DNA from 3 places in the Pseudomonas sp. FG47 genome. Region 1 is predicted to be linked to each of the others. Evidence: predicted binding sites of a transcription regulator. Region 1 holds the regulator's gene; each other region holds the start of a gene.
The links. The regulator FliA, encoded in region 1, starts transcription of late flagellar genes. The targets are predictions, from matches to a motif close to CTAAAGTTTNNNNNNNNNNNGCCGNTAA.
Positions count from the first base shown of each region.

Region 2: a site for FliA is predicted at 1,502-1,529, ahead of ACODS5_RS05540 (flagellar protein MotY). Genes of this name have one in related genera too.
Region 3: a site for FliA is predicted at 4,699-4,726, ahead of flgM (flagellar biosynthesis anti-sigma factor FlgM). Genes of this name have one in related genera too.

Region 1 is NZ_JBMDJI010000049.1:214-10,803, forward strand. It holds gene flhA (flagellar biosynthesis protein FlhA) at 1-2,129, shown strand, start outside; gene flhF (flagellar biosynthesis GTPase FlhF) at 2,141-3,454, shown strand; gene fleN (flagellar synthesis regulator FleN) at 3,569-4,402, shown strand; gene fliA (RNA polymerase sigma factor FliA) at 4,399-5,139, shown strand; gene ACODS5_RS22775 (chemotaxis response regulator CheY) at 5,243-5,617, shown strand; gene ACODS5_RS22780 (protein phosphatase CheZ) at 5,636-6,424, shown strand; gene ACODS5_RS22785 (chemotaxis protein CheA) at 6,437-8,671, shown strand; gene ACODS5_RS22790 (protein-glutamate methylesterase/protein-glutamine glutaminase) at 8,717-9,832, shown strand; gene ACODS5_RS22795 (flagellar motor protein) at 9,832-10,572, shown strand; gene motD (flagellar motor protein MotD) at 10,576-10,590, shown strand, end outside.
Region 2 is NZ_JBMDJI010000004.1:12,876-23,465, reverse strand. It holds gene rnt (ribonuclease T) at 1-329, opposite strand, end outside; gene pyrC (dihydroorotase) at 389-1,435, opposite strand; gene ACODS5_RS05540 (flagellar protein MotY) at 1,566-2,540, shown strand; gene ACODS5_RS05535 (argininosuccinate synthase) at 2,675-3,892, shown strand; gene ACODS5_RS05530 (hypothetical protein) at 3,947-4,477, opposite strand; gene ACODS5_RS05525 (response regulator transcription factor) at 4,843-5,469, shown strand; gene ACODS5_RS05520 (PA3496 family putative envelope integrity protein) at 5,510-5,686, opposite strand; gene nth (endonuclease III) at 5,791-6,429, opposite strand; gene ACODS5_RS05510 (Rnf-Nqr domain containing protein) at 6,434-6,958, opposite strand; gene ACODS5_RS05505 (RnfABCDGE type electron transport complex subunit G) at 6,955-7,554, opposite strand; gene ACODS5_RS05500 (RnfABCDGE type electron transport complex subunit D) at 7,551-8,522, opposite strand; partial or broken gene rsxB (electron transport complex subunit RsxB) at 8,518-9,261, opposite strand; gene ACODS5_RS05490 (Rnf-Nqr domain containing protein) at 9,258-9,785, opposite strand; gene metG (methionine--tRNA ligase) at 9,871-10,590, opposite strand, start outside.
Region 3 is NZ_JBMDJI010000028.1:34,953-45,542, reverse strand. It holds gene ACODS5_RS18820 (glutamine synthetase family protein) at 210-1,451, shown strand; gene ACODS5_RS18815 (MFS transporter) at 1,582-2,925, shown strand; gene ACODS5_RS18810 (flagellar brake protein) at 3,010-3,753, opposite strand; gene ACODS5_RS18805 (flagella synthesis protein FlgN) at 3,834-4,301, opposite strand; gene flgM (flagellar biosynthesis anti-sigma factor FlgM) at 4,349-4,663, opposite strand; gene flgA (flagellar basal body P-ring formation chaperone FlgA) at 4,837-5,586, opposite strand; gene ACODS5_RS18790 (chemotaxis protein CheV) at 5,650-6,579, shown strand; gene cheR (protein-glutamate O-methyltransferase CheR) at 6,633-7,460, shown strand; gene flgB (flagellar basal body rod protein FlgB) at 8,079-8,486, shown strand; gene flgC (flagellar basal body rod protein FlgC) at 8,489-8,932, shown strand; gene flgD (flagellar hook assembly protein FlgD) at 8,946-9,644, shown strand; gene flgE (flagellar hook protein FlgE) at 9,675-10,590, shown strand, end outside.

The sequences.
Region 1 (10,590 bases):
TGGATCGCACTCAGTTAATCAGCAACGCCCGCAACAACCTGGCCGGTCTCGGCCGGGGCAACCTGGGCGTGCCGCTGCTGCTGCTGGTGATGTTGGCAATGATGATGTTGCCGATACCACCCTTCCTGCTCGACGTATTCTTCACCTTCAACATCGCCCTGTCGATCGTGGTCCTGCTGGTCTGCGTCTACGCCCTGCGGCCGCTGGACTTCGCCGCGTTCCCCACCATCCTGCTGGTGGCGACCCTGTTGCGCCTGGCCCTCAACGTCGCCTCTACCCGCGTGGTCATGCTCCATGGCCAAGAGGGCCACGGCGCCGCGGGCAAGGTGATCCAGGCCTTCGGTGAAGTGGTGATCGGCGGCAACTACGTCGTCGGTGCGGTGGTGTTCGCCATCCTCATGATCATCAACTTCGTGGTGGTGACCAAGGGCGCCGGGCGCATCTCCGAGGTCAGCGCGCGCTTCACCCTCGACGCCATGCCCGGCAAGCAGATGGCCATCGACGCCGACCTCAACGCCGGCCTGATCGACCAGGTGCAGGCCAAGGCGCGCCGCGCCGAAGTCGCTCAGGAGGCCGAGTTCTACGGCTCGATGGACGGTGCCAGCAAGTTCGTTCGCGGTGACGCCATCGCCGGCCTGCTGATCCTGTTCATCAACCTGATCGGCGGCATGCTTATCGGCATGCTGCAGCACGGCATGACCTTCGGCGACGCCGGCAAGGTCTACGCCCTGCTGACCATCGGTGACGGTTTGGTGGCGCAGTTGCCGTCGCTGCTGCTGTCCACCGCCGCCGCGATCATGGTCACCCGCGCCTCGGGCTCCGAGGACATGGGCAAGCTGATCAACCGGCAGATGTTCGATTCGCCCAAGGCCCTGGCGGTTTCCGGGGCGCTGATGATCGTCATGGGCCTGGTGCCAGGCATGCCGCACGTTGCCTTCCTCAGTCTCGGAGCGTTGGCCGGTGGTGGCGCTTACCTGGTCTGGAAGAAGCAGCAGAAGGCCAAGGTGGTTGCGCTGGAGGAAGCCCAGCGCCAGCAGGACCTGCTGCCCTCGCCGCAGCGTGCCATGGAAACCAAGGAGCTGGGCTGGGACGACGTCACCCCCATCGACATGATCGGCCTGGAGGTCGGCTACCGCCTGATCCCGCTGGTCGACCGCAACCAGGGTGGCCAGTTGCTGGCGCGCATCAAGGGCGTGCGCAAGAAGCTTTCCCAGGACCTGGGCTTCCTCATGCCCACCGTGCATATTCGCGACAACCTCGACCTGGCCCCCAGCGCCTACCGCCTGACCCTGATGGGGGTGATCCTGGCCGAGGCCGAGATCTACCCGGACCGGGAACTGGCGATCAACCCCGGCCAGGTGTTCGGCACCCTCAACGGCATCGCCGCGCACGACCCGGCATTCGGCCTGGAGGCGGTGTGGATCGACGTTGGCCAGCGTGCCCAGGCGCAGTCATTGGGCTACACCGTGGTGGACGCCAGTACCGTGGTCGCCACTCACCTCAACCAGATCCTGCAGAAGCACTGCCATGAACTGATCGGGCATGAGGAAGTGCAGCAATTGCTGCAGGTGCTGGCCAAGGTCTCGCCGAAACTGGCCGAGGAAGTGGTGCCGGGTGTCATTTCATTGTCGGGCCTGCTCAAGGTGTTGCAGGCGTTGCTTGCCGAGCAGGTGCCGGTGCGCGACATCCGCAGTATTGCCGAAGCCATCGCCAACAATGCAAACAAGAGTCAAGATACCGCCGCGCTCGTGGCGGCGGTACGTGTCGGATTGTGTCGCGCCATCGTGCAAAGCATTGTCGGCGTTGAGTCCGAGCTGCCTGTAATCACCTTGGAACCAAGGTTGGAACAGATTTTGCTCAATAGTTTGCAAAGGGCCGGGCAAGGTCAGGAAGACGGTGTTCTTCTTGAACCAAGCATGGCCGAAAAGCTTCAGCGTTCGTTGATCGAAGCCGCCCAGCGCCAGGAAGTGCAGGGCCAGCCGGCCATCCTCCTGGTTGCCGGCCCGATCCGCGCCATGCTGTCGCGCTTCGGTCGCCTGGCTGTACCGAATTTGCATGTTTTGGCGTATCAGGAAATACCTGACAACAAGCAAGTCACCATCGTTGCCACCGTGGGCCCCAATGGCTGAGGTAGTGGGTTATGCAAGTTAAGCGTTTTTTCGCCGCCGATATGCGTCAGGCCATGAAGCTGGTCCGTGATGAGCTCGGCTCCGACGCCGCCATCATCGGCAACCGGCGCATCGCTGGCGGTGTCGAACTGACGGCTGCGCTGGACTACAAACTGTCCGCCCTGGCCCCGCGCGTACCCAACGTCGAGCTGGAGGACGAGCTGCGCAAGACCCAGTCGCGCATCGTTACCGCTCAGGCCGAACTGAGCGGCCGTGGCGAGGCGGGCGAGGGCGGTAACCGCCAATTGTTTGCCGGCCAGTCGCTGACCGCGTCCGAGCCGCTGATCGAGCCGCAGGTCGATGAGCCCGCGCCAGTAGCCGCTCCGGCCGCCGCAGCGGTCGACCCACGCCTTTTCGATGCCATGCGCTTCGAACTCAATGGCCTGCGCGAGCTGCTCGAAGTCCAGCTCGGTTCGCTGGCCTGGAGCCAACTGCAGGGCAGCAAGCCGCAGCAGGCCAATCTCTGGCGCCGCCTGCAGCGCCTGGGCCTGTCTGGTGGCCTGGCTCGCGAGCTGCTCGAGCTCACCGCCGAAATCGAAGAACCGCGCCAAGCCTGGCGCATGGTCCTGGCGCACCTGGCGCGGATGATCGACGTGCCCGAGATCGAACCCATCGAAGAAGGCGGGGTGATCGCCATGGTCGGCCCGGCCGGCATGGGCAAGACCACCACCCTGGCCAAGCTGGCCGCGCGCTATGTGCTCAAGTACGGCGCGAACAACCTGGCGCTGGTGAGCATGGACAGCTTCCGCATCGGCGCCCAGGAACAGCTCAAGACCCTGGGGCGGATCCTCAACGTGCCGGTCACCTACGTCGACCCGGGCGAGTCGTTGGCCCAGGCCCTGGAACCATTGCTGCGCAAGCGCGTGGTGCTGATCGACACCGCCGGCCTGCAGGCCAGCGACCCGGCCCTGCGCATGCAGCTGGAAACCCTGGCCGGGCGCGGTATCGCCGCCAAGAATTACCTGGTGCTGGCAACCACCAGCCAGAAACAGGTGCTCACCGCCGCCTACCACAGCTACAAGCGCTGCGGCCTGGCCGGGTGCATCCTGACCAAACTGGACGAAACGGCCTGCCTCGGCGAAGTGCTGAGCCTGGCCATTCGTCACGAACTGCCGGTGGCCTATCTGACCGATGGCCCACGCATTCCCGACGACCTGCAATTACCGCGCAAGCACCAGTTGGTGAGCCGCGCGGTCAGCGTGCAGCTGCAGGACGAGCCCAGCGACGAGGCCATGGCCGACATGTTCGCTGATCTGTACCACAACCCTGGCAAGCGCGCGGGTTGAGGGTGAATACTGTGCAAAGTACCTACATCATGGGGTTGTCCGGCCGGACCGTGGCCTTGACTGTTCAGCCCCTCATGTGGCCTGGGTCCAAGCGAGACAAGGTAAAGAACAGACATGGGTAGCATGCATCCCGTACAGGTGATCGCCGTGACCGGTGGCAAAGGTGGCGTCGGCAAGACTAACGTTTCAGTGAACCTGTCCCTAGCGCTGGCCGAGCTCGGCCGTAGGGTCATGTTGCTGGACGCCGACCTGGGCCTGGCCAATGTGGACGTGCTGCTGGGGCTCACGCCCAAGCGCACCCTTGCCGATGTCATCGAGGGCCGCTGCGAGCTGCGCGACGTGCTGTTGCAGGGGCCGGGTGGTGTGCGCATCGTGCCGGCGGCCTCCGGCACGCAAAGCATGGTGCACCTGGCGCCGGCGCAGCATGCCGGGCTGATCCAGGCTTTCAGCGAGATCGGCGACAACCTCGACGTGCTGGTGATCGACACCGCCGCAGGGATCGGTGACTCTGTGGTCAGCTTCGTTCGCGCCGCCCAGGAAGTGCTGCTGGTGGTGTGCGACGAACCCACCTCGATAACCGACGCCTACGCCCTGATCAAGCTGCTCAACCGCGATTACGGCATGAACCGCTTCCGCGTGCTGGCCAACATGGCCCAGAGCCCGCAGGAAGGCCGCAACCTTTTCGCCAAGTTGACCAAGGTCACGGATCGCTTCCTCGACGTCGCCCTACAATACGTCGGCGCCGTGCCTTACGACGAATGCGTGCGCAAGGCGGTGCAGAAGCAGCGAGCAGTCTATGAGGCCTTCCCTCGGTCCAAGTGCGCGCTGGCCTTCAAGGCCATTGCGCAGAAGGTCGACAGCTGGCCGCTGCCTGCCAACCCGCGGGGCCACCTGGAGTTCTTCGTCGAGCGCCTGGTGCAACCCACCAGCGCAGGGCCCGTGCTATGAACGCGAGCGGTTTCAAGATGTACAGCAAGGCGGCGAAGGACGCCCAGTACGAGCTGGTTGAACGCTACGCGCCGCTGGTCAAGCGCATCGCCTACCACCTGCTGGCGCGGCTGCCGGCCAATGTCCAGGTCGAGGACCTGATCCAGGCTGGCATGATCGGCCTGCTGGAAGTGGCCAACAAGTACGACGCCAGCAAGGGTGCCAGTTTCGAGACCTACGCCGGTATTCGTATCCGTGGCGCCATGCTCGACGAGGTGCGCAAGGGCGATTGGGCGCCGCGTTCGGTGCACCGCAACACGCGCATGGTCAGCGATGCGATTCGCTGTGTTGAAGCAAAGACCGGTCGCGACGCTAAAGATCACGAGGTTGCTGCCGAACTCCAATTGAGTCTCGATGATTACTACGGGATTCTGAACGACACCTTGGGCAGCCGCCTGTTCAGTTTCGACGACCTGCTACAGGACGGCGAACACGAAGGGCTGCATGAGGACGGAGCCAGCGGCCAGCTGGAGCCATCGCGGGACCTGGAGGACGAGCGCTTCCAGGCCGCCCTGGCCGATGCCATCGCCAACCTGCCGGAGCGCGAGCGCCTGGTCCTGGCGCTGTACTACGACGAAGAACTGAACCTCAAGGAAATCGGTGAGGTGCTGGGGGTCAGCGAGTCGCGTGTCAGCCAGTTGCACAGCCAATGCGCGGCACGTCTGCGCAGCCGTCTGGGTGAATGGCGGGCGCGTTGAGCCAAGGTTTGATGCAGTCGTATTTTGTGGTGCCGAATTGATTGACTGCGCGCTCGGCGCCGAGCGCGTTTAAGACTGCTTGGAGGTCTAATTGAACAAAGACATGAAAATCCTCATCGTTGACGATTTTTCGACGATGCGGCGGATCATCAAGAACCTGTTGCGTGATCTGGGCTTCACCAATACCGAAGAGGCCGACGACGGCACCACGGCACTGCCGATGCTCGAAGCCGGGCATTACGACTTCCTGGTGACCGACTGGAACATGCCTGGCATGTCCGGTATCGACCTGCTGCGCAAGGTGCGTGCCCACGATCGTCTCAAGGGCATGCCCGTGCTGATGGTGACTGCCGAGGCCAAGCGCGACCAGATCATCGAGGCGGCCCAGGCCGGCGTCAATGGCTATGTGGTCAAGCCTTTCACCGCCCAGGTGCTCAAAGAAAAGATCGAGAAGATCTTCGAACGCGTCAACGGCTGAGTCACGTCAGGGGGCGCCATGGAGTCAATCAACAACTCGCTGGGTGAGTTCGAATCAACCCTGAAGAAGCATGCCCAGGAGCTGGTCGAGAGCCTTGAGCGCGGCCGGTTCGGCGAGGCCGTGCAACTGATCCACCAACTGAACCAGACCCGCGACCGCGGTCTGTACCAGGAAGTGGGCAAGCTCACTCGCGAGCTGCACAGCGCGATCGTCAGCTTCCAGATCGACCCGGCGATGCCGCAGGCCGAGGAAGTCTCGCAGATCACCGATGCCACCGAGCGCCTCTCCTACGTGGTGCGTCTCACCGAAGGTGCCGCCAACCGCACCATGGACCTGGTGGAGGAGAGCACCCCGGTGCTCAATGCACTGGCAAGCCAGGCCCAGGACCTGTCCGCCGACTGGCAGCGCTTCATGCGCCGCGAAGTGGCGGCGCCGGAATTCCGCGAGCTGGTCAAGCGCGTCGACAGTTTCCTGACGCACAGTGCCGAAGGCAACCGCAAGGTCTCGGGCCACCTCAACGACATTCTGCTGGCTCAGGACTATCAGGACCTGACCGGCCAGGTGATCAAGCGGGTGACCGCGCTGGTCACCGAAGTAGAAAGCAATCTGCTCAAGCTCGTGCTGATGGCCAGTCAGGTCGACCGCTTTGCCGGCATCGAACATGACCACCAGCAGCTGCGTGCTGAAAAAGATCAAGAAAAACATCCGACTCGGGGTGAAGGTCCGCAGATTCATGCCGATAAGCGTGAAGACGTCGTGTCCGGTCAGGACGATGTCGATGATCTGCTGTCCAGCCTGGGTTTTTAAGGAGCACGTTTAATGAGCTTCGGCGCCGATGAAGAAATCCTCCAGGATTTCCTGGTAGAAGCCGGCGAAATCCTCGAGCAACTGTCCGAGCAACTGGTCGAGCTGGAAAGCCGGCCCGATGACGCGGACCTGCTCAATGCGATTTTCCGCGGTTTCCACACTGTAAAAGGGGGCGCCGGCTTCCTCCAGCTCAACGAGCTGGTGGAGTGCTGCCATATCGCCGAGAACGTGTTCGACATCCTGCGCAAAGGTGAGCGTCGGGTCGACGCCGAGCTGATGGACGTGGTGCTCGAGGCACTCGACACGGTCAACAGCATGTTCGGCCAGGTGCGCGAGCGCAGCGAAGTGACCCCGGCCACCCCGGAGCTGCTGGCGGCGCTGTCGCGCTTGGCCGAGCCGGGTGGCGCCGAAGCGCCGGCCCCAGTGGTCGAGGCCGAGCCGGTCGCCGAGGTAGCGGCCACCGAGCCCGACATCACCGACACCGAGTTCGAGCAACTGCTCGATTCGCTGGATGCGGTCAAGGCCGAAGCAGCCGTTCACGAGCAGATGCAAGGCGAGCAGGTCACTGGCCAGGGTGACGAAATCACCGACGCCGAGTTCGAGTCGCTGCTCGACCAGTTGCATGGCAAGGGCCAGTTCTCGGCTGAAGCAGCCGTCAGCGAGCCTACGGCCGCGGCGCCGACCAGCGACGAAATCACCGACGATGAGTTCGAATCGTTGCTCGACCAGTTGCACGGCAAGGGCACCTTTGCTGTCGACGCCCTGCCGACTGCCGTGGCGGCGGCCCCGGCGGCGGACAGCGCCGCGCCGGTTGCCGCGGGCGACGAAAATATCAGCGAACACGAATTCGAAGCGCTGCTGGACCAGTTGCACGGCAAGGGCAAGTTCTCCGGCGATGCCGTCGCTGCCGAGGCACCCGCCGCTGCCGTGGCTGCCGCGCCGGCGGCGCCCAAGGCCGAGGTCAAGCCGGTCGCCAAGCCAGCGCCAGCGCCTGCCGCCGCTGCAGCACCGGCTGGCAAACCTGCCGCGCCAGCCCGTGCGCCAGCCGCTGCCGCCGAAAAGCACGGCGCCAGCGAAGCGGAAACCACCGTGCGCGTCGACACCGCGCGCCTGGACGAAATCATGAACATGGTCGGCGAACTGGTGCTGGTGCGTAACCGCCTGGTGCGCCTGGGCCTGAACAGCGGCGACGAGGCCATGTCCAAGGCCGTGTCCAACCTCGACGTGGTCACCGCCGATCTGCAGACCGCGGTCATGAAGACTCGCATGCAGCCGATCAAGAAAGTCTTCGGCCGCTTCCCGCGACTGGTCCGCGACCTGGCCCGCCAGTTGAAGAAAGAGATCAACCTGGAGCTGGTCGGTGAAGAGACCGACCTCGACAAGAACCTGGTCGAGGCCCTGGCCGACCCGTTGGTGCACTTGGTGCGCAACGCCGTCGACCATGGGGTCGAGATGCCCGATGAGCGCGAGGCCTCCGGCAAGGCACGCACCGGCCGCGTGGTGCTGTCCGCCGAGCAGGAGGGCGACCACATCCTGCTGTCGATCTCCGACGACGGCAAGGGCATGGACCCCAGCGTGCTGCGGGCCAAGGCCGTGGAAAAGGGCCTGATGGACAAGGACGCGGCCGATCGCCTGAGCGAGTCGGACTGCTACAACCTGATCTTCGCCCCGGGCTTCTCGACCAAGACCGAGATCTCCGATGTGTCCGGTCGTGGCGTCGGCATGGACGTGGTGAAGACCAAGATTTCCCAGCTCAACGGCTCGATCAACATCTTCTCGGCCAAGGGCCAGGGCTCGAAGATCGTCATCAAGGTGCCGCTGACCCTGGCGATCATGCCGACGTTGATGGTGATGCTGGCCAACCAGGCGTTCGCCTTCCCGCTGGTCAACGTCAACGAGATCTTCCACCTCGACCTGTCGCGCACCAACGTGGTCGATGGCCAGGAAGTGGTGATCGTGCGCGACAAGGCGCTGCCGCTGTTCTACCTCAAGCGCTGGCTGGTCCAGGACCACGAGCACGAGGAACAGCACGAAGGCCATGTGGTGATCCTGTCGGTCGGTACCCAGCGCATTGGCTTCGTGGTCGACCAGCTGGTTGGCCAGGAAGAGGTGGTGATCAAGCCGCTGGGCAAGATGCTGCAGGGGACCCCGGGCATGTCCGGCGCCACCATCACCGGTGACGGGCGCATTGCGCTGATCCTCGACGTACCGAGCATGCTCAAGCGTTACGCCGCCCGGCGTATTTGATTTCGGCGGCGCGCCCTGGCGGGTGCGCCGCCTAATGGAGTGTTTATGGCAGTCAAGGTCCTGGTGGTGGATGATTCTGGTTTCTTCCGCCGCCGTGTCTCGGAAATTCTCTCGGCGGACCCGACGATCCAGGTCGTGGGCACCGCGACCAACGGCAAGGAAGCGATCGACCAGGCGCAGGCGCTCAAGCCTGATGTCATCACCATGGACTACGAAATGCCCATGATGGACGGCATCACCGCGGTGCGGCACATCATGCAGCGCTGCCCGACACCGGTGCTGATGTTCTCCTCGCTCACCCATGAAGGCGCCCGGGTTACCCTCGATGCGCTGGACGCCGGTGCGGTCGACTACCTGCCGAAGAACTTCGAGGACATCTCGCGCAACCCCGAGAAGGTCAAGCAGATGCTGTGCGAAAAGGTCCATACCATCTCGCGCAGCAACCGTCGTTTCAGCGCCTATGCCGCCCCGGCCGCCGCGCCAGCCCCGGCCAGCAGCCATGCCCCGACCAGCAGTTTGGCCAGCAGCGCCCCGGCGCGTACCGCCCCGGCCCGAGCCACGGCACCGGCTGCCGCGCACTCGCCGGCGCCCAAGCGCAAGCCTTACAAGCTGGTGGCCATCGGTACCTCCACCGGTGGCCCGGTGGCCCTGCAGCGCGTGCTCACGCAACTGCCGGCCAGTTTCCCGGCGCCGATCGTGCTGATCCAGCACATGCCGGCGGCTTTCACCAAGGCTTTTGCCGAGCGCCTCGACAAGCTGTGCAAGATCAGCGTCAAGGAAGCCGAGGACGGTGACGTGCTACGCCCAGGCCTGGCTCTGCTCGCCCCTGGCGGCAAGCAGATGATGGTCGACGGCCGCGGCACGGTGAAGATCCTGCCGGGCGATGAGCGCCTGAACTACAAGCCTTGCGTCGACATCACCTTCGGTTCGGCGGCCAAGTCCTATGGCGACAAGGTGCTCTCGGTGGTACTCACCGGCATGGGCGCCGACGGTCGCGAAGGCGCGCGCCTGCTCAAGCAGGGCGGTAGCACCGTATGGGCCCAGGATGAAGCCAGTTGCGTGATCTATGGCATGCCCATGGCCATCGTCAAGGCCAACCTGGCCGATGCCGTGTACAGCCTGGACGAAATCGGCAAGCACCTGGTCGAGGCGTGCGTCTGATGGATGTCCTCAGCCTTATCGGCCTGATCCTCGCCTTTGTCGCCATCGTCGGCGGCAACTTCCTCGAGGGTGGCCATGTCGGCGCGCTGCTCAACGGCCCGGCCGCGCTGATCGTGCTGGGTGGCACGCTGGCGGCGGCGCTGCTGCAGTCGCCGCTGTCGTCGTTCAAGCGCGCCTTGCAGATCGTGCGCTGGATCTTCTTCCCGCCACGGGTCGACCTGGTCGGTGGCATCGACCGGGTGGTGAACTGGAGCCTGACCGCGCGCAAGGAAGGCCTGCTGGGCCTGGAAGGCGTGGCTGACGCCGAGCCCGACCCTTATGCGCGCAAGGGCCTGCAACTGCTGGTCGACGGCGCCGAACCCGAGGCCATCCGCAGCATCCTCGAAGTCGACTTCCTTACCCAGGAAGCCCGCGACATCCAGGCCGCCAAGGTGTTCGAGAGCATGGGCGGCTACGCGCCGACCATCGGCATCATCGGTGCAGTCATGGGCCTGATCCACGTGATGGGTAACCTGGCCGACCCGTCGCAGTTGGGCAACGGTATCGCCGTGGCCTTCGTCGCCACCATCTATGGCGTGGCCAGCGCCAACCTGATCCTGCTGCCGATCGCCAACAAGCTCAAGGCCATCACCCTGCGCCAGTCGCGCTACCGTGAAATGCTCCTCGAGGGCCTGCTGTCGATCGCCGAAGGTGAGAACCCGCGCTCGATCGAGCTGAAGCTGCAAGGCTTCATGGAGTAAGCCATGGCCCGCCGTCGT
Region 2 (10,590 bases), on a different contig from region 1:
CCGACCAGGATCGCCCGCTTGCAGCCATTGGCCTTCAGTGCCTTGCGCACGCCACGGAAGATGTCGGTCAGCGCGCTGTCCTCACTCACCGCCATGCGCAGCGGGTGGTCCAGCTTGATGCCGGTGAACTCCAGGGCGGCCTGCTCGATGTTCGCGCCTTCGAAGGGCTCGACCCGATAGAAATAGGTGTGTTCGGGGAACAGGAAACCCTTCTCATCCATGCCGATGGTTACTGCGGCGATTTCCAGCAGGGCGTCGGTGGCGCTATTGAAACCGCCGGTTTCGACGTCCACCACCACTGGCAGGTAGCCACGGAAGCGCTCGGCCATCGGGTGGCGCGAGCCGCTGCTGACCGCGTTGTCCTGGTCGTCTTCGTAGAAGTCTTCGCTCACGCGTTGTCCTCCAGCAGGCGCCAGCGCAAGGTTTCACCGGCGCGCAGGGGAACCACGGTGGTGTCGCCGAACGGCAGGCTTTCAGGCGCCGACCATTCCTCGCGCACCAGGGTGATAGTGTCGGTGTTGCGTGGCAGGCCGTAGAAGTCCGGGCCGTGCTTGCTGGCGAACCCTTCAAGCTTGTCCAGGGCATTGCGTTGCTCGAACGCCTCGGCGTACAGCTCGATCGCGGCATAGGCGGTGTAACAGCCGGCACAGCCGCAGGCGGCTTCTTTCGCGTGCTTGGCGTGCGGCGCCGAGTCGGTGCCGAGGAAGAACTTCGGGTTGCCGCTGGTGGCCGCATCCAGCAGCGCCACCTGGTGGGTGTTGCGCTTGAGGATCGGCAGGCAATAGAAGTGCGGGCGAATGCCGCCGACCAGCATGTGATTGCGGTTGTACAGCAGGTGCTGGGCGGTGATGGTCGCGCCGACGTTGGCCGGGGCCTCGCTGACGAACTGCGCGGCATCGCCGGTGGTGATGTGCTCGAACACCACCTTGAGGGTCGGGAAGCGCTCTACCAGACGACGCATGTGCTCGTCGATGAAGCGCTTCTCGCGGTCGAACACGTCGATCTCGCTACGCGTGACTTCACCGTGCACCAGCAGTGGCATGCCGGTCTCGGCCAAGGCCTCGATCGCCGGGAAGATATTGTCGATGCTGGTCACGCCCGAGTCGGAGTTGGTGGTGGCGCCGGCCGGGTAGAGCTTGGCGGCGTACACGACGCCGCTGGCCTTGGCCGCGCGGACATCCTCGGGGCTGGTGCGGTCGGTGAGGTACAGCACCATCAGCGGCTCGAAGCGGCTGCCGGCAGGGCGGGCGGCAAGGATGCGCTCGCGGTAGGCGCCAGCTTCGACGGCGTTGCGCACCGGCGGCACGAGGTTGGGCATGATGATGGCACGGGCAAAGGTACGCGCCACGTCACCGACGGTATGTGGCAGGACGGCACCATCGCGCAGATGGATGTGCCAGTCGTCGGGGCGCAGGAGGGTCAGGCGATCGGACATTGGGAATTCCAGGCGGGTCGAACTCAGACCTCAATGCTACCGGAAAACCCCTTGTCGAGCACGGCTATCAAGTTTTCCCACGGGCGTCCGATAGCCTTGAGGTAAGCCGTCAGAATCTGTGGAGCCGCCCGTGCGCCAGCGTTACCTAGCCCTGTTCACCCTTGTCGCCAGCCTCCCGGCTGGGGCATTGACCTTCCAGACCCGCGTGGAGAACGTCGCCTGGAAAGTCGAGGGGAACCAGTTCGAATGCCGCCTGATCCAGCCGATCGACGGTTTCGGCAGCGGTGAGTTCGTGCGCCGCGCTGGTGAGCAGCCGACCTTCCAGCTGCGCTCGGACAGCAATGTGCTGGGGGCTGGCTCCGCCACCCTGCTGGCCGCGGCGGCGCCCTGGCAGCCCGGGCGCGGCGATATCAACCTGGGTGTGGTGCGCATGGCCCGCAACGGCGTGCTGTTCACCTCCAGTCAAGGGCAGGCCAGCCGCCTGATCAACGGCCTGCTCGATGGGCGCAGCAGCGTGGTGCGCAACTACGCCGGTGAAGGCGGGCGGGCCATGGAAGTGCATGTGATGCCGGTGAGTTTTGCCAAGGCTTACAGTGACTACCAGGTCTGCGCGGCCAAGCTGCTGCCGATGAACTACGACCAGATCCGCCAGACCCAGGTCGGCTTTCCCGGTGGCGGCATTGAACTGGACAGCTCGGCGCGCGCGCGCCTGGACGTGATCCTCGACTATCTGAAGGCCGATCCGTCGGTCAATCATATCGAGCTCAATGGCCACTCCGACAACAGCGGCAATCGCCTGACCAATCGCGACACCTCGCGCCGGCGGGCCCTGGCGGTGGCCGAATACTTCAAGGCCCATGGCGTGCCGGATGAGCAGATCACCGTGCGCTTCCATGGCGAACGCTACCCGCTGGCCAAGAACAACACGCCAGCCAACCGTGCGCGCAACCGCCGAGTCAACATCCAGCTTGACCGGGTGACGCCGGTGGAGAAGCCCGTCGAGCAGCCGCAGGTGCAGACCCCGCCAGCACCCACTGCTGCGCCTGCAGCTGCGGCCCCGGCAGGTGCCGCGGCACTTCCCGTGCAGCCCGCGCCAGGGAAATAATCCAGGGTGCGACCGCTGGTCGCGCTCTCGACAATTCCTGTCGCTTTGTCGTCACAAGCTGTCGCCCCATTGTAAATTTTTCGGCAAGGCCGGTAGAATCATCGGCTTTCCGTACAACCCCGTGGAGTGATGGCATGGCGGACGTAAAAAAGGTCGTATTGGCGTATTCCGGCGGCCTTGATACTTCGGTGATTCTCAAGTGGCTGCAGGACACCTACAACTGTGAAGTGGTGACCTTCACCGCCGACCTCGGTCAGGGCGAGGAGGTCGAGCCGGCCCGCGCCAAGGCCCAGGCAATGGGCGTGAAAGAAATCTACATCGACGACCTGCGCGAAGAATTCGTGCGTGATTTCGTGTTCCCGATGTTCCGTGCCAACACCGTCTACGAAGGCGAGTACCTGCTGGGTACTTCCATCGCCCGCCCGCTGATCGCCAAGCGTCTGATCGAGATCGCCAACGAAACCGGCGCCGATGCCATTTCCCACGGCGCTACCGGCAAGGGCAACGACCAGGTGCGCTTCGAGCTGGGTGCCTATGCGCTCAAGCCCGGCGTCAAGGTCATCGCTCCATGGCGCGAGTGGGACCTGCTGTCCCGCGAGAAACTGATGGACTACGCCGAGAAGCACGGTATCCCGATCGAGCGCCACGGCAAGAAGAAGTCGCCGTACTCGATGGACGCCAACCTGCTGCACATCTCCTACGAAGGCGGAGTCCTGGAGGATACCTGGACCGAGCACGAAGAAGACATGTGGCGTTGGAGCGTCTCGCCGGAGAATGCGCCAGACCAGGCCACCTATATCGAGCTGACCTACCGCAACGGTGACATTGTCGCCATCGACGGCGTCGAGAAAACCCCGGCCACGGTCCTGGCCGACCTCAACCGCATCGGTGGCGCCAACGGCATTGGCCGCCTCGATATCGTCGAGAACCGCTATGTCGGCATGAAGTCGCGCGGCTGCTACGAGACCCCAGGCGGCACTATCATGCTCAGGGCCCACCGTGCCATCGAGTCGATCACCCTGGACCGCGAAGTCGCTCACCTGAAAGATGAGCTGATGCCGAAGTACGCCAGCCTGATCTACACCGGCTACTGGTGGAGCCCGGAGCGTCTGATGCTGCAGCAAATGATCGACGCGTCCCAGGTCAACGTGAACGGTGTCGTGCGCCTGAAACTGTACAAGGGCAATGTCACCGTCGTCGGCCGTAAGTCCGACGACTCGCTGTTCGACGCCAATATCGCGACCTTCGAGGAAGACGGCGGGGCCTACAACCAGGCTGATGCCGCAGGCTTCATCAAGCTCAATGCCCTGCGTATGCGAATTGCTGCCAACAAGGGCCGTGCACTGCTCTAAGCAGGCGGTTGAAGAAAAAACCCGGCCAGTGCCGGGTTTTTTTATGCCTGGATCTCATGCTTGATGTTCCTCGTCGAACGCCGTTTCGGCGTTGTCGAGCATAGGTTCCACCGACAGGTGAATGCATACCCGTGCATCCAGGTTGTACAGGACCCAGCGCCGCGCCGAGGGCGGTGGGCGCTCGATCATGCGCAGTACATGGTTTTCGATCATCTTGAGGCCCTCTGAACCTGATATGGCGATGATGATTGCGCCTTGATCGTGGCTGGAGGGCCTGATGGCTTCATCGGGCATCGTGGGGCTGTGAGGTGCCGGTGTCTGTTCGGAGCTTGGGCCGGTGGCAGAAGAGGGCGGCTGACAACTTGAACCGGGCTCGTGTTTCTCGGGGGCGAACAATGAGCCGGTGTTGAAGTTGAGGGTGAGGAAGAACAATACCGTCAGGAAAAACGGAAACCCCACCAGAAACCAAGTGTAGATACTCTGGCTCTGCTCACTCAGAAAGGGAAGAGAGGCCAGTGCCGAGGCTTCGATGACGCCGGCGAACACGGCGATAAGGGTCAGGGGACTAATGGATTCTTGGTTCATGATGAGTATCCGATCGAGCGTCGCTCATCTGTACGTTGTTTCTTTTCCAGACAGCAGTGTGAGGCACTTCCATTATTGGAAATGAATCTCCTTCAACCTTTCTCCTGTACCTATAAGTGAAATTTCCTGCGAGCTATGTAAGGGGTCGGTACTTGGATCCCATCAGCGGGGCTGTTAATTTTTGTGACGGTTAATTCAGGCATGAATCTATTACAGGTTGTGAAATAGGTACGCGTAGGATTAATCCTCAATAGTTGTAGTCCTCTTCTTTTGATGTATCTGTCAGGGAAACCTCATAACTAATCGGCCGCAAGGTCGGTTAAGGTGGCCTGGCGAATTGAAAATAACGAATCAATGGATATCGCATGAATAAAGTGCTGATCGTGGATGATCACCCGGTCATTCGCCTGGCCGTACGCATGCTGATGGAACGGCATGGTTACGAGGTGGTGGCGGAGAGCGACAATGGTGTGGATGCCCTGCAACTTTCACGGGAGTATCTTCCGGACATCGTTGTGCTGGATATCGGGATCCCCAAGCTGGATGGGCTCGAGGTGATAGCTCGGCTGGCCCTGCTGAGCCCTGCGAGCAAGGTGTTGGTACTGACATCACAGACCCCGGGACATTTCTCGATGCGCTGCATGCAGGCGGGGGCGGCGGGTTACGTATGCAAGCAGCAGGAATTGACCGAGTTGCTCAGCGCAATCAAGGCGGTGCTGTCCGGCTATAGCTACTTCCCCAACCAGGCGTTGCACAAGGGGCGGTCTGGTGTCGGGGGGGCGACGGAAAGCGAGATGGTCGAGCGTCTGTCTGGGCGAGAGATGATGGTGTTGCAGCAACTGGCGCGGGGCAAAAGCAACAAGGAAATCGCTGACAGCATGTTCCTCAGCAACAAGACCGTCAGTACCTACAAGACTCGACTGTTGCTCAAGCTCAATGCGCGTTCCCTGGTCGACCTCATCGAGTTGGCCCAGCGCCATGGGCTGGTCTGAGTATGATTGAAAAAGCCCCCGTGGTGGAGGCTTTTCAGGGTTACAGGTCGTAGTCGAAATCGGCCAGTTGTCTCTGCAGTCGCCGCTCTTCGAGCATGTTGTCGATGGTGCGGCGTTTGCTGAGGTTGGTCTTGGCCGGTTCGGCCTGAGGCTCTTCGTCTTCGTCCACGCTCTGGAATTCTTCGTCGATAGTCAGGTCTTCTTTATCGGTGCTCATGCGTCACTCCAAGCCAAAGGGCCATTGGCCGTCCTTATAACGGGATTCGCAGGGCGGGTAAAAAAGATTTTTTCAATCGTCCAGGGACGTAATTCACTATCGCCTCAATCGTCCGAGGTCTTGTGCTTGTACTCGCACAGGTCCTCGATCCGGCAACTCCCGCAACGTGGCTTGCGCGCCTGGCACACATAGCGGCCGTGCAGGATCAGCCAATGGTGGGCATCGAGCAGGTAATCTCGGGGGACGAACTTCAGCAGTTTTTTTTCCACCTCGAGCACGGTCTTGCCCGGGGCAATGCCGGTACGGTTGCTCACGCGGAAAATGTGCGTATCGACTGCCATGGCCAACTGGCGGAAAGCTGTGTTCAAAACCACGTTGGCAGTCTTGCGCCCAACACCCGGCAGTGCTTCGAGTGCTTCGCGGGTTTGTGGCACTTCGCCGCCGTGTTGTTCGACCAGCAGGCGGCAGGTCTCGATGACATTCTTGGCCTTGCTGTTGTAAAGGCCAATGGTCTTGATGTACTCGCTCAGGCCTTCCACGCCCAGGGCATGGATCGCCTGCGGTGTATTGGCCACCGGGTACAGCCGGGCGGTGGCCTTGTTGACCCCTACATCGGTGGCCTGGGCCGAAAGAATCACGGCGATCAGCAGTTCGAACGGGGTACTGTAGGCCAGTTCGGTCTTTGGATCGGGATTGTCTTCATGCAGCCTGCGAAAGATCTCCAGGCGTTTGGCGGCATTCATGGGGTCAACGGGTTCCTTGGCGACGTGAGGGGTGGATCCGTGGGCGCAGGTGATTGTACAAGCCCAGCAGCAAGCCGAGGAGCACCAAGGCACCCGGCGCCAGCTCGGCAATATGCAGGCCAAGCGAATGGGCCAGCAGTTGCCGGCAGGCTCCCAGGGTGATGCAGGCTGCCAGCAGGCCGCCAAGGCTGATGCACAGTGCTCGCCAGCGTTCACGTTGTGGCAGCAGCGGGTCGATGGCCAGGCAGGTCAGGGCCAGCAGGGCGGGATAGTGGCCCAGTTGCACGGCCAGGGGGAGAGCCCAGGCCCGCAGGCTCAGCAGCAGGCAGGTGGTCAGGGCGCTCACCAGCACAATGTTCGCCCAGGGCAGGGTGCTGCTGTCGAGATGCCGGCGCAGGGGGGCCATCAGCACTTGGTGCAGGCCTGCGAGCACGAGCGCGCAGAGGCCGATAGCCGCACCTTGGGCCGCGCTGGCGGTGGCGCCCAGTAGCGGAGCAAGGCCGGTTAGCAGTAGCCACTGTGCGCTCATGGCGTCGCCTCGCCAAGCAGTGTCGGGCGCTGCTCATCGAAATAACGCAGGGCATCTTGCAGCGCATCGATCACGGCCCGCGAGGTCACCGTGGCCCCCGCCATCTGGTCGAAGGTGCCATGGTCGCGCTTGATCGCCCAGGCTTGGTCGAGGGCCTTGCCGGTGAACTGGTCCAGCCAATGCAGGGTCGGATTGATCAGTTGGTCGCCCAACCCTGGGCTCTCCTGTTGCCTGAGCACATGCACGCCGAGCAGGCGGCCTTGCCTGTCGATGGCGATCGCCAGTTCGACAGGGCCGGCATAGCCCTGGAAGCTGCTGTGCAGCAGGATGGCCACCGGCGTGCCGGCCAGGCTGGCACGGTAGGCGGCGAGCAGGCGGCTGTGCGCCAGGGTCGGTTGCACCAAGGGCAAGGGATTGGCCAGTGGACGGTTGTCGTAACTGCCTGCGGGAAGCACCGCCAGCCATTGCCGTTCCTTCCACTGCTGCGTGGCTTCGGCGATCGGGCCGGCGGTCCAGTGTCGCCAGGTGAGCGTGGCAGCCAAGGCCAGTGCAGTTATCAGCACCAGCAGCAGGTGGCTGCGCCAGCGAACATTCATGCGCGCACCCGCTCGCGGGCTTCTGCCAAGCGGTCCAGGGCAGGCGCGGCCAGGTTCATCAGCAGGATGGCGAACGCCGTGCCGTCGGCAAAGCTGCCCCAGGTGCGAATCAGATAGATCAGCAGGCCGGCGCCGCAGCCGAACAGCAAGCGGCCAAGCGGGCGCTTGCAACCGGATACCGGCTCGGTGGCAATGAAGAACGCCGCCAGCATGGTCGAGCCGGAAAACAGGTGCAGCAGGGGCGAGCCGTTGGAGTCGGACCCCGAGCCGTTCCAGCCCAGCAGGCTGAACAGAAACAGCCCTCCGAGCAGGCCGACCGGCGCGTGCCAGCTGAACAGCTTACGCTGCAGTAGCAAAAGGCCGCCGAGCAGGAAGGCGAGGTTGACCCATTCGCCGCCCCTGCCACCCCAGTGTCCGAAGGCCATATCAGTGCTGAACAGTTCGTCGACGGTCAGGCTGCGGTTGTGGCGCAGTACGTCCAGGACCGTCGGGCTGGCCCAGGCGTCAATCTGCTCGTTGGCGGCAAAGCTAAGGTGCAGGCTGTCCAGCAGGCCCGGGCTGTGGCCAGACCAGTGATGCATCTGCAGCGGGAAGCTGAGCAGAACAAAGGCGTAGCCGACCATCGCCGGGTTGAACGGGTTGCGTCCGACGCCGCCGTAGGCTTGCTTGCCCAGGCCGATGGCGACGCTCGCGGCAGCCACCGGCAACCACCAGGGCGCCTGGGCGGGCAGGGCAGCGGTCAACAGCACGGCGGTGACCCACGCACTGCCATCGCCGAGCGCCACGGCTACAGGCAGCCTGCGCCAGCCCAGCAACAGGGCCTCGGTCGCCAACGCGGCGGCGCTGCACAGCAGCAGGTTGACCAATACTCCCCAGCCGTGCAGCCAGAACAGCACCAGCAAGCCTGGCCCGCAGGCCAGTAGCACCAGGTTCATGGCGCTGCGCAGGCGCGGGTCAGACACTGGCATGGGCTTGCAGCGCTTCAAGGTGCTGGCGAGCCTGCTCGGCGCTGGCCTCAAGGGCCTGGAGTTGCGCGAGCTGTTGCGCCTCGGGGGCGGCGCCCAAGGCGCTGCGGGCCTTGCTCAGTTGGGCGCGACTCATGGCCGCGGCAACCTTCGCCTGCTTGAGGGCGGTATCGTTGTCGACAGGATGTTGCCGCGCCTGGCGTTGTGCCTGGCGCAGGGCTTCCTCCCGGCGCTGGCGCGCTTCGCGCTGTTCGTGGCGGTAGCGTGCCCGGTCACGCCGCTGGCTGCGTGCCAGGCGTTGCTCGGCGCCATGGGTCAGGTCGCCGACGATAGGAGTCACATTGGCCGGCAGCGGTAACAGGTCGATGCAGTCGACGGGGCAGGGCGCCAGGCACAGGTCGCAACCGGTGCACTCGTTGGCGATCACGGTGTGCATCAACTTGGTCGCGCCGACGATGGCGTCCACCGGACAGGCCTGGATGCACTTGGTACAGCCAATGCATTCGGCCTCGCGAATGAATGCCACCTGCGAGGGGCCAGGTGGGCGTTGAGGGTCGAGCGCGATCACCGGTACCTGCAGCAGCGTGGCCAGGGCAGCGATGGTCTCGCGGCCGCCGGGCGGACATTTGTTGATTGCTTCTCCCGCGGCCAAGCCTTCGGCATAGGGTCGGCAGCCGCCGTGGCCACATTTGCCGCACTGGGTTTGCGGCAGCAAGGCATCGATGCTTTGTATCAGACTCATTGGGTGAATAATCCGTTGAACCCGGAAAACGCCAGGGCCATTACCCCGGCTCCAATCAGCTCGATCGGCAGCCCGCGCAGCGCCACAGGCAGGTCCGGGTGGTGACTGCGTACACGCAGGTCGGCGAACAGCACCAGGGCAAGCCAGAAGCCCAGTGCCGCGCCAACGCTGTAGATCAGTGCTTGGCCAATGCTGCTGGCATCACTGGCAAGCTGCAACAGCAAGCCTAGCACCACGGCATTGCCCATCAGCAACGGCCTCAGGCCGTCCACGGGCCAATCGGGTCGCCAGCGGCTGAGCAGGGTGGGCATTGCCCAGGCCAAGGCGCTTAACAATGGCAGTAACAGGAGCAGCTGCAGGTCGCGCCATGCCGCCGGCAGCAGCAGGCCGATGGGCAGCGCCAGCAGCACTAGCCCGGTGCATAGCCCTAGCAGGTGCACGCGGGCGCGTTCGACGGGTTCGCCCAGCAGGGCCAGGTGATTGACCAGCGCGGCGCTGACCAGGACCAGAACGTAGTCGCTCATGGAAATGCCGAAGTCTGCGGGAAAACCTGATTATCCGACAGCACGCGGTCGATGCAAATGCCCCGGCCATGGGCCGGGGCAAAGCTTACTTGATGCGCTGGCCGGGCTTGGCGCCGCTGTCGGGGCTCAGCAGGTAGATCTCTTCCCCGCCAGGGCCGGCGGCCATGACCATGCCCTCGGAGATACCGAAACGCATCTTGCGGGGCTTGAGGTTGGCCACCATCATGGTCAGCCTGCCTTCCAATTGAGACGGGTCCGGGTAGGCCGACTTGATACCCGAGAACACATTGCGGCGCTCGTCGCCGATGTCCAGGGTCAGTTGCAGCAGCTTGTCGGCACCGGGTACAGCCTCGGCCTTGACGATCAGGGCCACGCGCAGGTCTACCGCAGCGAAGGTGTCGAATTCGATCTCGGCCGACAGCGGATCCTTGGCCAGCTCGCCGTTGCCTGCCGGGGCGGCTTTGGCTTCGGCGGCCAGCAGGTCTTCCTTGCTGGCGGCGACCATGGCTTCGACCTTGGCCGGCTCGATGCGGCTCATCAGTGCCTTGAACGGGTTGAGCTTGTGGTTTTCCAGGCGCGACTGAAGGTCGCTCCAGGTCAGTGGCGCGACATTGAGGAAAGCCTCGGCGTCGGCGGCCAGCAGCGGCAGCACCGGCTTGAGGAAAATCACCAGTTGGCGGAACAGGTTGACGCCCTGGGCGCAGATGGCCTGGACTTCTTCCTGCTTGCCTTCCTGCTTGGCCAGGGACCACGGCGCCTTGTCGGCGATCCAGGCATTGGCGCGGTCGGCCAGGGCCATGATTTC
Region 3 (10,590 bases), on a different contig from region 1:
GCCGGCTCCTACAGGTAAAGGGCAGGTGCTTGATATTTTAAACACCCCAGGCCTATGTTGTGTTCATCGCCACTCCGGCATGCCAGCACAACAATAAGGACAGCGTCATGACGACCGCAGGCCCGCATCACCAGGCACAACAGCTGCAGGGCATCGATGAAATCGAATGCGTCACCCCCGACCTCAACGGCGTCGCCCGCGGCAAGGTGATGACTGCCGAGGGCTTCCTCGAAGGCCGGCGCTTGCAGATGGCGCGCGGGGTGTTGCTGCAATGCATCATGGGTGGTTATCCGCCGGCGAAGTTCTACGGCAGCGACGATGGCGACCTGGCGCTGGTGGCTGACCCGGCGCAGATTCACCGCCTGCCCTGGAGCGACGAGCCCCGTGCCCTGGCCATTTGCGACGCGGTCGAGCTCGATGGCAGGCCGTCGGGGTTGTCCAGTCGCGGCCAGTTGAAGGCGGTAATCGCCCGCTATGCCGAACGCGGCCTGGCGCCGGTGGTGGCCACCGAACTGGAGTTCTTCGTCTTTGCGCCCAACGCCGACCCGACCCAGCCGTTCTTGCCTCCGCAGGGCAAGGATGGGCGTCGGGAAATGGGCCATTCGGCGTTCAGCGTCAGCTCCAACAACGGCCTGCGCCCGTTCTTCCATGAGGTGTACCGCTGCATGGCGGCGCTGGGCCTGCCGCGCGACACTTTCATGCACGAGATGGGCGTCAGCCAGTTCGAGATCAACCTGCTGCACGGCGACCCGCTACTGTTGGCCGACCAGACCTTCCTGTTCAAGCACTTGCTCAAGGAGGTCGCGCTCAAGCACGGCCTGACCGTGGTGTGCATGGCCAAGCCGCTGGCGCGCACCCCCGGCAGCTCGATGCATATTCACCAGAGCCTGGTCGACAACGCCAGCGGGCGTAACCTGTTCAGCGACGAACACGGCGCCCCGACCGATACCTTCCACCATTTCATCGGTGGCTTGCAGGCTTGCCTGGCCGACTTCACCGCGCTGTTCGCGCCCAATGTCAATTCCTACCAGCGTTTGTGCCATCCATACGCCTCGCCGAACAACGCCTGCTGGTCAGAGGACAACCGCGCCGCCGGCTTGCGTATCCCCGCCAGCGCGCCAGTGGCGCGGCGGGTGGAGAACCGCTTGCCGGGCGCCGATGCCAACCCCTACCTGGCGATCGCCGCGAGCCTGGCTGCCGGCCTGCATGGCATCGAGCGGCAGATCGTGCCGGCCGCGGCCATCCAGGGCGAGTTCGAGGTGCCTGAGCACCTGAGCCTGCCCTGCACCCTGCATGCGGCCCTGCAGCGCCTCAAGCACAGTGCCCTGGCGCGGGAACTGTTCGGCCATGAGTTCATCGAAGGCTACATCGCCACCAAGACCCTCGAGCTGAGCGACTTCCTCGACGAGATCACGCCGTGGGAGCGGCGCGTACTGGCGGCGCAGGCCTGAGCGCGACACTACCTGTAGCGGGCGCGCCGTCGGCGGCGCATTTCGCGGTTTGGGGCCTGCGCGTTGGATGATTTGCTCTTATGCTAGCTCTGCACCCCACGCCACCTGACGAAGGAGCCCGACGGGACGTATGCGCAATATCTGGAAGCCGTTTCAGTCGCTGTATTTCGCTGCCTTGATGATGTTGATCGGTTCAGGCTTGCTCAGTACCTACCTGGCATTGCGCCTGGCCGCCGAGCATGTCGACAGCTTGTGGGTCGGTGCGCTGATGGCCGCCAACTATTTCGGCCTGGCCCTGGGCGGCAAGATTGGCCACCGGTTGATTGGCAGGGTGGGGCACATCAGGGCTTACGCGACCTGTGCCGGCATCGTCGGCGCGGCGGTGCTCGGCCATGGCTTGACCAGTTGGCTACCTGCCTGGGTCGGGCTGCGGATGATCGTTGGCCTGGGCATGATGTGCCAATACATGGTCATCGAGAGCTGGCTCAACGAACAGGCCGATGCCAAGCACCGCGGGGCGGTGTTCAGCGGCTACATGATCGCGTCCTACCTGGGCCTGGTGCTCGGCCAATTGATCCTGGTGGTGCACCCGCAGTTGGGGCCGGAGCTGCTGATGCTGGTGGCCATGTGCTTCGCCTTGTGCCTGGTGCCAGTGGCCATGACCCGGCGTATTCACCCTGCGCCCTTGCGGCCGGCGCCGATGGAGCCGAAGTTCTTCATCAAGCGGGTGCCGCAGTCATTGTCCACGGTGTTGGGTTCGGGTTTGATCGTCGGCTCCTTCTATGGCCTGGCGCCGCTGTACGCGGCCAACCAGGGGCTGTCCACCGAGCAGGTCGGCTTGTTCATGGGCAGCTGTATTTTCGCCGGCTTGGTGGTGCAATGGCCGTTGGGTTGGCTCTCCGACCGCTACGATCGCGCGGTGCTGATCCGCAGCGTGGCAAGTGGCCTGGCGCTGGCGTCGGCGCCCTTGGCCATCCTGCCGAGCGTGCCGCTGGCGCTGCTGTTCGGCATCGGCTTTGTCATTTCGTTGTTGCAGTTTTGCCTGTATCCGTTGGCGGTGGCGTTCTCCAATGACCATGTGGAGAGCGAACGGCGGGTGTCGCTGACGGCCATGCTGTTGGTGACCTACGGCGTTGGCGCCTGCATCGGGCCATTGGCTGCCGGTGTGTTGATGAAGCTGTTCGGCGCACAAATGTTGTATGCCTTCTTCCTGTTCTTCGCGTTGGTACTGGTCTGGCGAATCCGGCCGAAAGCGGTGACCGGCTTGCACCAGGTCCAGGATGCTCCCCTCGGCCACGTGGCGATGCCGGCGGCGGGTTCGCCGCTGTCGGCGGCGCTCGACCCGCGGGTCGATGAGCAAACGGTGCAGGAGGTGATGCAGGCGCCGGTGGCGGCGGAAGATACCGAGGATGAGGACAAGGGCGCTTGCGCAACGGCGGCTGAGGCCGAGCAGGGCGCGTTCCCGAAACTGTAGGAGCGAGCCTTGCTGGTTCGCCGGCAAGGCCGGCACCTGCTGTTGCCCCATGAGCGAAAACGCCACCCGAGGGTGGCGTTTTGCTTAGTAGTCGTCCTTGTCGAACCGGCGCGCTTCGCGCTGTAGCTGGTAGACGAAGCTTTCGATCTTGCGCTGCGCCTGGCCGTTGAGATTATGGAAGCGCACGCCGGCGAAGGTGGTATTGATGCGCTCCTCGAAATGCAGATGGCGCAGCTCGACCATGGTGTCGGCTAGCCCCAGCGGGTTGCCAGCCTTGAAGCGCTCATAGACCTGGCCCAGTTGCAGGCGCTCTTCGACATTGCCTTCGAAGCGCAGCTTGCAGCCGGTGGCGGAGATGTCCAGCAGCTTACCGCGCAGGGCGCCGTTGCCCTTGAGGTGGGTGCCGTCGAGGGTCACGTCGACCAGTTGCGACAGCTTCAGCGCGGCGCGGAAGGCATTGCGCCGCTGATGGTAGGTGACTTCCGTGGGCAGTGGGCCGCGGTAGCAGCGGTGGCCGTCGATCTCGCTGATGGTCAGTGGGATGTCGCTTTCCCAGGCGATGCGCACGCCGTCATGGAAACCTTCGATGCGAAACGGCTCGCCGTTCTCGATATATTTTTCGCCGTCGCGCGGGATCATCTCGTCCAGCGCCAGTACCCCGGCCTCGCGGTCGACATGCACCACGTAGCTTTGGAAGCGCTGGCTGCGTTCGTGGAAGCTGATGATCAGCGGGTCGTGGCTCTCCAGCAACTGGCGCAGGTTGGCCGCAATCTCCAAAGGAGTGCTCAGCACCTTTGGTGGCTGGGGAGCATCGGATTCATTGAACACGGGTTTTCAATCTCCAGGCAAAAACGACACACGCAATTAACGGCATTTTGCCAGTATGTTCCGTGCCTTGATACCACTAATCACACTTGGCTGATCGCCCGGGGCTTGGCCATCGGCGAGGTGCCGCCACGGCTGTCGTAGAGCGACGGAGAATCGCCACCCTGAAGGATTCTGACCTGGTTGGCCGTGACGTGCTGCTGCACCTGGATGATCTGGCCGTTGGTGGCGTTGACCTGCTGGCAGGCATCCATCAGTTGGCTCAGTTCGTCGAGCCGGGCGAGGATCGCCGGGCCATTGCTCGACTGGGCCGCCAGGGTTTCTGCGCCAGCACGATCGGCACTGAGGCCGAGGCTGGCGAGCAGTTGGCTGCGGCGCCGACCCTGCTGCTCGAGCAAGATGATCAACGACTGCTTGCGGGCCAGGATCTGTTCCAGCACCCCCATGTCGCGGCCGTGCAGGGCTATCGCTTCGTTTTGCAGAAGCTCGAGCAGTTCCTGCGTGGGCGCGATGTCGTTTTCGATCAGTTGCAGCAGAGTGATGTCGTGCATGGCTAACTCTTGGCGTGTTGCGTCCTTGAAGTCAGCGCGCCTGAAGGTTAGCGCTGGGCTTCGAAATCAAGCAGTTTGCTGGCGACCCGGTCGGCATCGACCTTGTAGCTGCCGTCGGCGATAGCCTGTTTCAACTCGGCCACACGGGCGCTGTTGACGCTTGGCTGATCGCGCAGCTTGTCGCTGATCTTCTGCAATTGCTGGGCCTCAGGGCTCAGATGTACCGCTTCTCCGCTGGCGCTGGCGTGCTTGGGCGCCTCGCTGGCCTCGCCGGCTTTTTCGGCGGTGCCTGGCGCGGCATTGCCGCGAACGCCGCCCGTGATGGACGGAGAATTATTCAAACGACTGAAGTCGATGACCATGATCAGAACCCCTGGGTATTAGGACGCATGCCTTGTTTTCGGCCAACCCGAAAGAAACTTTAGACAGGAATGCATCACTGCCTCAAAGCCGGCCCGCGCAACCCGATTTCAGACACAGTTTAGGGCCCGCGGTTCCTTACCGCCAGCTTTCCGTCATCGTCCTGCAGCCTGGGCTACATGGCCACCTCGACCTGTCCTGGCCCGGTCACCCTGGCCTTGACCACTCGTTTGGAATTGAGGTTGCGCACCCGGATCTGGGTTTGCAGCCCGCCTTTGTCCAGTGCTTCGCCGGGCATGCGTACGCTGAGGCTGCCGCTGCGGGCGACGATCACCACGTGATCGCCCTTGCGCACCACCTCGGCCTGCTCCAGATGTTGCTGGGTGAGCAACTGGTCGACCACCGTCGGGCGCAGCAATTTCAGGCCCACGGCCTGGTCCAGTTGGGTCAGGTAGCCTTGGCCGAGGCTGCCGACATCGCGCTCGCGCAGGGCCACGTCGCCTTCGCCGATGACGCTGTCGCGCTTGAGCGGGCGGGTCATGACCACCACGTCGCGCAGCAGGCGCACCTGGGCCGGCACGAACACTGTCCAGGGCGCCGCGCCGTCGCAGCGCACCCTCACCGTCACCCGCCCCAGCGGCGTGGAACCCTCCAGCGAGGCGTCCAGTTGCTGGCTGCACTGCGGCATGCGCAGGCGCGGATCGAGTTTGTTCACCTGGATCTCGTAGCGACCCTGGGTCTGGGTGGTCGCCAGATAATCCTCCACGGTGAATTCAAGAAACCCTTGAGTGACACCGATAAGCTGTTCAGGCAAGGTAAAAGCGTCCGCCAGCGCCTGGGTGCCGGGTACCAACAGGCACAATGCGGCCAGGGAACCGGTCAGCAGGCGCGTCAGTCGTCGGAAAAATGTCGTTTTCGTGTACATGGCGCTCAAAAAAGCAAAGCCCGTGCCGACTTGGTACTTAGGCAATCATTGAAGGAGTCCGGCATGGCTGGAGTGATGGATTCGGTCAACCAGCGCACGCAGCTGGTGGGGCAGAATCGCCTGGAGCTGCTGCTGTTTCGCCTCAATGGCGACCAGCTCTATGGCATCAATGTGTTCAAGGTCCGCGAGGTGCTGCAGTGCCCGGATCTGACCCTGCTGCCCAAGTCCCATCCGGTGGTGCGCGGCGTGGCCAACATTCGCGGGGCGACCATCCCGATCCTCGACCTGTCGATGGCCACCGGCTTGCCGGGCCTTCAGGAAGAGACGCGCAAGAGCTTCGTCATCATCACCGAGTACAACACCAAGACCCAAGGGTTCCTGGTGCACTCGGTGGAGCGCATCGTCAACATGAACTGGGAAGAGATCCATCCGCCACCCAAGGGTACCGGGCGCGATCACTACCTGACCGCGGTCACCCGGGTCGACAACCGCATGGTCGAGATCATCGATGTGGAGAAGGTGCTGGCCGAAGTGGCGCCGTCGTCCGAGTCGGTGTCCGAAGGGGTGATCGATGCCGAGGTGCAGGACAAGGCGGTGTTGTTGCGGGTGCTGACGGTCGATGACTCGTCGGTGGCGCGCAAGCAGGTCAGCCGCTGCCTGCAGACGGTGGGGGTCGAGGTCGTGGCGCTCAATGACGGTCGTCAGGCCCTGGATTACCTGCGCAAGCTGGTGGACGAGGGCAAGCGTCCGGAGGAGGAGTTCCTCATGATGATTTCCGATATTGAAATGCCGGAAATGGACGGCTATACCCTCACGGCGGAGATCCGCAGCGATCCGCGCATGCAAAAACTACACATCTGCCTGCATACTTCGCTATCTGGGGTATTCAACCAGGCAATGGTCAAGAAGGTCGGCGCCGACGACTTCCTGGCCAAGTTCAAGCCGGACGACCTCGCCCAGCGCGTGGTCGACCGGATCAAGGCGGCACATTGAAACGGCCGGGGCCTGGCTCCGGCGCACGCGACATATAAGAAGAGGCGGCAGCATTGTCTACGGGTAATTTGGATTTCGAACAGTTCCGGGTCTTCCTGGAGAAAGCCTGTGGCATCCTGCTGGGCGAGAATAAGCAGTACCTGGTCTCTAGCCGTCTCAACAAGCTGATGGAGCAGCAGGGCATCAAGTCGCTGGGCGAGCTGGTGCAGCGTATCCAGACCCAGCCGCGCGGTGGCCTGCGCGAGCAGGTGGTCGATGCCATGACCACTAACGAGACGCTGTGGTTTCGCGACACCTATCCGTTCGAAGTGCTCAAGAACAAGGTGATCCCGGAGTTCATCAAGGGTAATCCCGGCCAGCGTCTGCGTATCTGGTCGGCGGCCTGTTCGTCGGGGCAGGAACCGTATTCCATCTCCATGGCCATCGACGAGTTCGAGCGCGCCAATCTGGGCCAGTTGAAGATGGGCGCGCAGATCGTTGCCACCGATCTCTCTGGCGCCATGCTCAACAACTGCAAGACTGGTGAGTACGACAGCCTGGCTATTGCTCGGGGGCTGTCCCAGGAGCGTCTGCAGCGCTATTTCGATACCAAGGGGCCTGGGCGTTGGGCGGTCAAGCCGCCGATTCGCAGCCGCGTCGAGTTTCGCTCGTACAACCTGCTCGACAGCTACGCGCCGCTGGGCAAGTTCGACATCGTGTTCTGTCGCAACGTGCTGATCTACTTCTCGGCCCAGGTCAAGAAGGACATCCTCATGCGTATCCATGGCACGCTCAAGCCGGGCGGCTACCTGTTCCTGGGGGCGTCCGAGGCGCTCAATGGCCTGCCGGACCACTACCAGATGGTGCAGTGCAGTCCGGGGATCATCTACCAGGCCAAGTGAGGACCAAAAGGCCGGTATCGCGAGATGCCGGCCTTTTCATTTGTGCGGTACCGCGCGAGTAATCAGAAAGCGTACTGTACGTGGGCCGAGAATACATCGGCATCGAAGCCTGATTTGCCTGCCGTTGGGGTCCGCCATGATTCATCACGGCGACGGCATTCACATCACCGGCACCAAGATTGGCGACTACGGCCAGTGAAGCGTCCGGCGAACTCGAGATCGTCTGTGTAGGTTTGCTGATCGCCTTTGAGGGCGCCGCCGTCGAGGCTGGTAGTGATCATCTTGCCGCGGTTGGTCTTGAAAACGTTGTGAAAGCGGCGCGCATCCGTGCGACGACATGCAGTGTTGGTTTGAGCGGATGCGCGAGGGTGCGAATGCTATCGCCAATGATGGCGATATGGCATGCATGATTGACGTCAATTTTTTGGATTGCCGCTTTTGCCGCCTGCCGATTGCCGCTTGGTCGCTATCAGGCGGAAGCACTTTGCCGCTTTTCTGGCAGGAGGGCGTAGAGCTGCTGGGCGCGGCCCCGTGTTCATGGGGGTTTTGTTGGTTGGCACAGCCCTTGCTTTAGCGTTAGCCAACGAAACTCTGGTCAACCTTCGAAGGTTCCCCGACATGAGCATCAGCTTCGACAAGGCGCTTGGCATCCACGAAAAGGCACTGGGCTTCCGTGCCCAGCGTGCCGAGGTGCTGGCCAACAACATCGCCAACGCCGACACACCGAACTACAAGGCGCGCGACATGGACTTCTCGTCGGTGCTCGCCGCCGAGTCCGACAAACAGCAGAAAGGCCGCATTGCCCTGGATCGCACCAACAATCGCCATATCGAGGCCGAAGGCCTGGCGATGATGGATGACACCCTGAAGTACCGCACGCCGATGCAGCCGTCGATCGACCAGAACACCGTGGACGCGCAGATCGAACAATCGAACTACACGGAAAACGCCGTTGGCTTCCAGGCCAGCTTCACCCTGCTCAACAGTAAATTCAAAGGGCTGGTATCGGCCCTGCGCGGAGAGTGACCATGTCCCTTGCCAGTGTCTTCAATATCGCCGGTAGCGGCATGAGCGCGCAGAACACGCGCCTGAACACCGTCGCCTCGAACATCGCCAACGCCGAGACCGTCTCGTCGAGCATCGACCAGACCTACCGCGCCCGTCACCCGGTGTTCGCCACCACCTTCCAGCAGGCCCAGGCCGGCGCCGGCCAGTCGCTGTTCGAGGACCAGGGCGAGGCGGGGCAGGGCGTGCAGGTCAAGGGCATCATCGAGGACCAGAGCAACCTCGAGGCGCGTTACGAGCCGAACCATCCGGCGGCGAACAAGGACGGCTACGTCTACTACCCGAACGTCAACGTGGTCGAGGAGATGGCCGACATGATCTCCGCCAGCCGTGCGTTCCAGACCAACGCCGAGCTGATGAACACCGCCAAGAACATGATGCAGAAAGTGCTGACCCTGGGTCAGTAAGCAGGGAGCCGCAATGACTACCACCAATACCAATACACAAGTCGGCAGTGGTTACCTGGAGTCGCTGCAGAAGCAGAAGAGCAAGACCGACTCCAGCACCGGCCAGGCCGGCAGTGCGCTGGGCAAGGATGCGTTCCTGCAGTTGCTGGTGACGCAGATGAAGAACCAGAACCCGCTCGATCCTCAGGACAACGGCGAGTTCGTCGCGCAGCTGGCGCAATTCAGCAGCCTCGAAGGTATCCAGTCGCTCAAGGAGTCGGTTGACGGCATCCTCACCGGCATCGGTTCGTCCCAGGCGCTGCAGGCCACCTCGCTGGTCGGTCGCTCGGTGATCGTGGCAAGCGACAAGGCAGTGGTCGACACCTCCAAGAGCTTCAACGGCCAGGTCGTGGTGCCCTCGAACATCACCGAGGGCAAGGTCACCATCAAGGACAAGGATGGCAACGTGGTCAAGGCCATTGACCTGGGTGCGCGCAAGGCTGGTACCGCCGACTTCATCTGGGACGGCAAGAACGACAAGGGCGAGGTGGTCGAGCCGGGCACCTACACCTTCAGCGCCGAGACCAAGGTCGACGGCAAGGCCAAGACGCTGGCCACGCTGCTGCCGGCCAAGGTCAACAGTGTCAGCTTCCAGAATGGCAGCGAGATGATGCTCGACCTGGCCGGTATCGGCAAAGTCGGTATCTCCAAAGTCACCACCATCGGAATTTAACGCCGCAGAATCGGCACAAGGAGCGAGTACATGTCTTTCAATATCGGCCTTAGCGGTCTCTATGCGGCGAACAAATCCCTGAACGTTACCGGCAACAACATTGCCAACGTCGCCACCACCGGTTTCAAATCGTCGCGCGCCGAGTTCGGCGACCAATATTCGCAATCGATCCGCGGCACTGCCGGCGGCAAGACCCAGGTCGGCAGCGGCGTGAAGACCATGGCGGTCTCGCAGATGTTCAACCCCGGCAACATCAACGGTACTGGCCAGGCGCTGGACATGGCCATTGATGGCAACGGCTTCTTTGCCCTGAACGACAACGGTTCGCGCATCTATACCCGTGCCGGCGCCTTCTACAGCGACAAGGAAGGCTACGTGGTCAACGCCAGTGGCGCCAACCTGCAGGGCTATCCGGTGGATGAAAACGGCAAGGTCATCCCGGGCGTGCTGACCGACCTGAAGATCGACACCTCGAACCTGGCGCCGAAGCCGACCGGGCGCATTTCCGAGACCGTCAACCTGAACTCCAGCGCCAAAGCGCCTTCGGTTTCGCCGTTCGACCCGACCAATGTCAACAGCTACAACTACACCTTCAACACCCCGGTGTACGACAGCCAGGGTAACGAGCACCAGATGAACCAGTACTTCGTCAAGGATGCCGGCACCAACTCCTGGACCATGTACACCACCATCGATGGTCGTAACCCGGCCGACCCGACCCTGCCTACGCCACTGAAAAACACTTTGCCCTTTACGTCGGCGGGTAAGCTGGATACGGCGGCCATGCCTGTTGGTGCTGTCACAGGTGGTCTGACCATCGCAGCCGACAAGACCTTCAAGCTCGATAACTGGGTGCCTGCCGAGAAGAATGCGGCCGGTGCCTGGGTTGGTAACGGTGCTGTCATGCGTCCTGGTGGTGTTGTCCTGGATATGCTGGCCACCACTC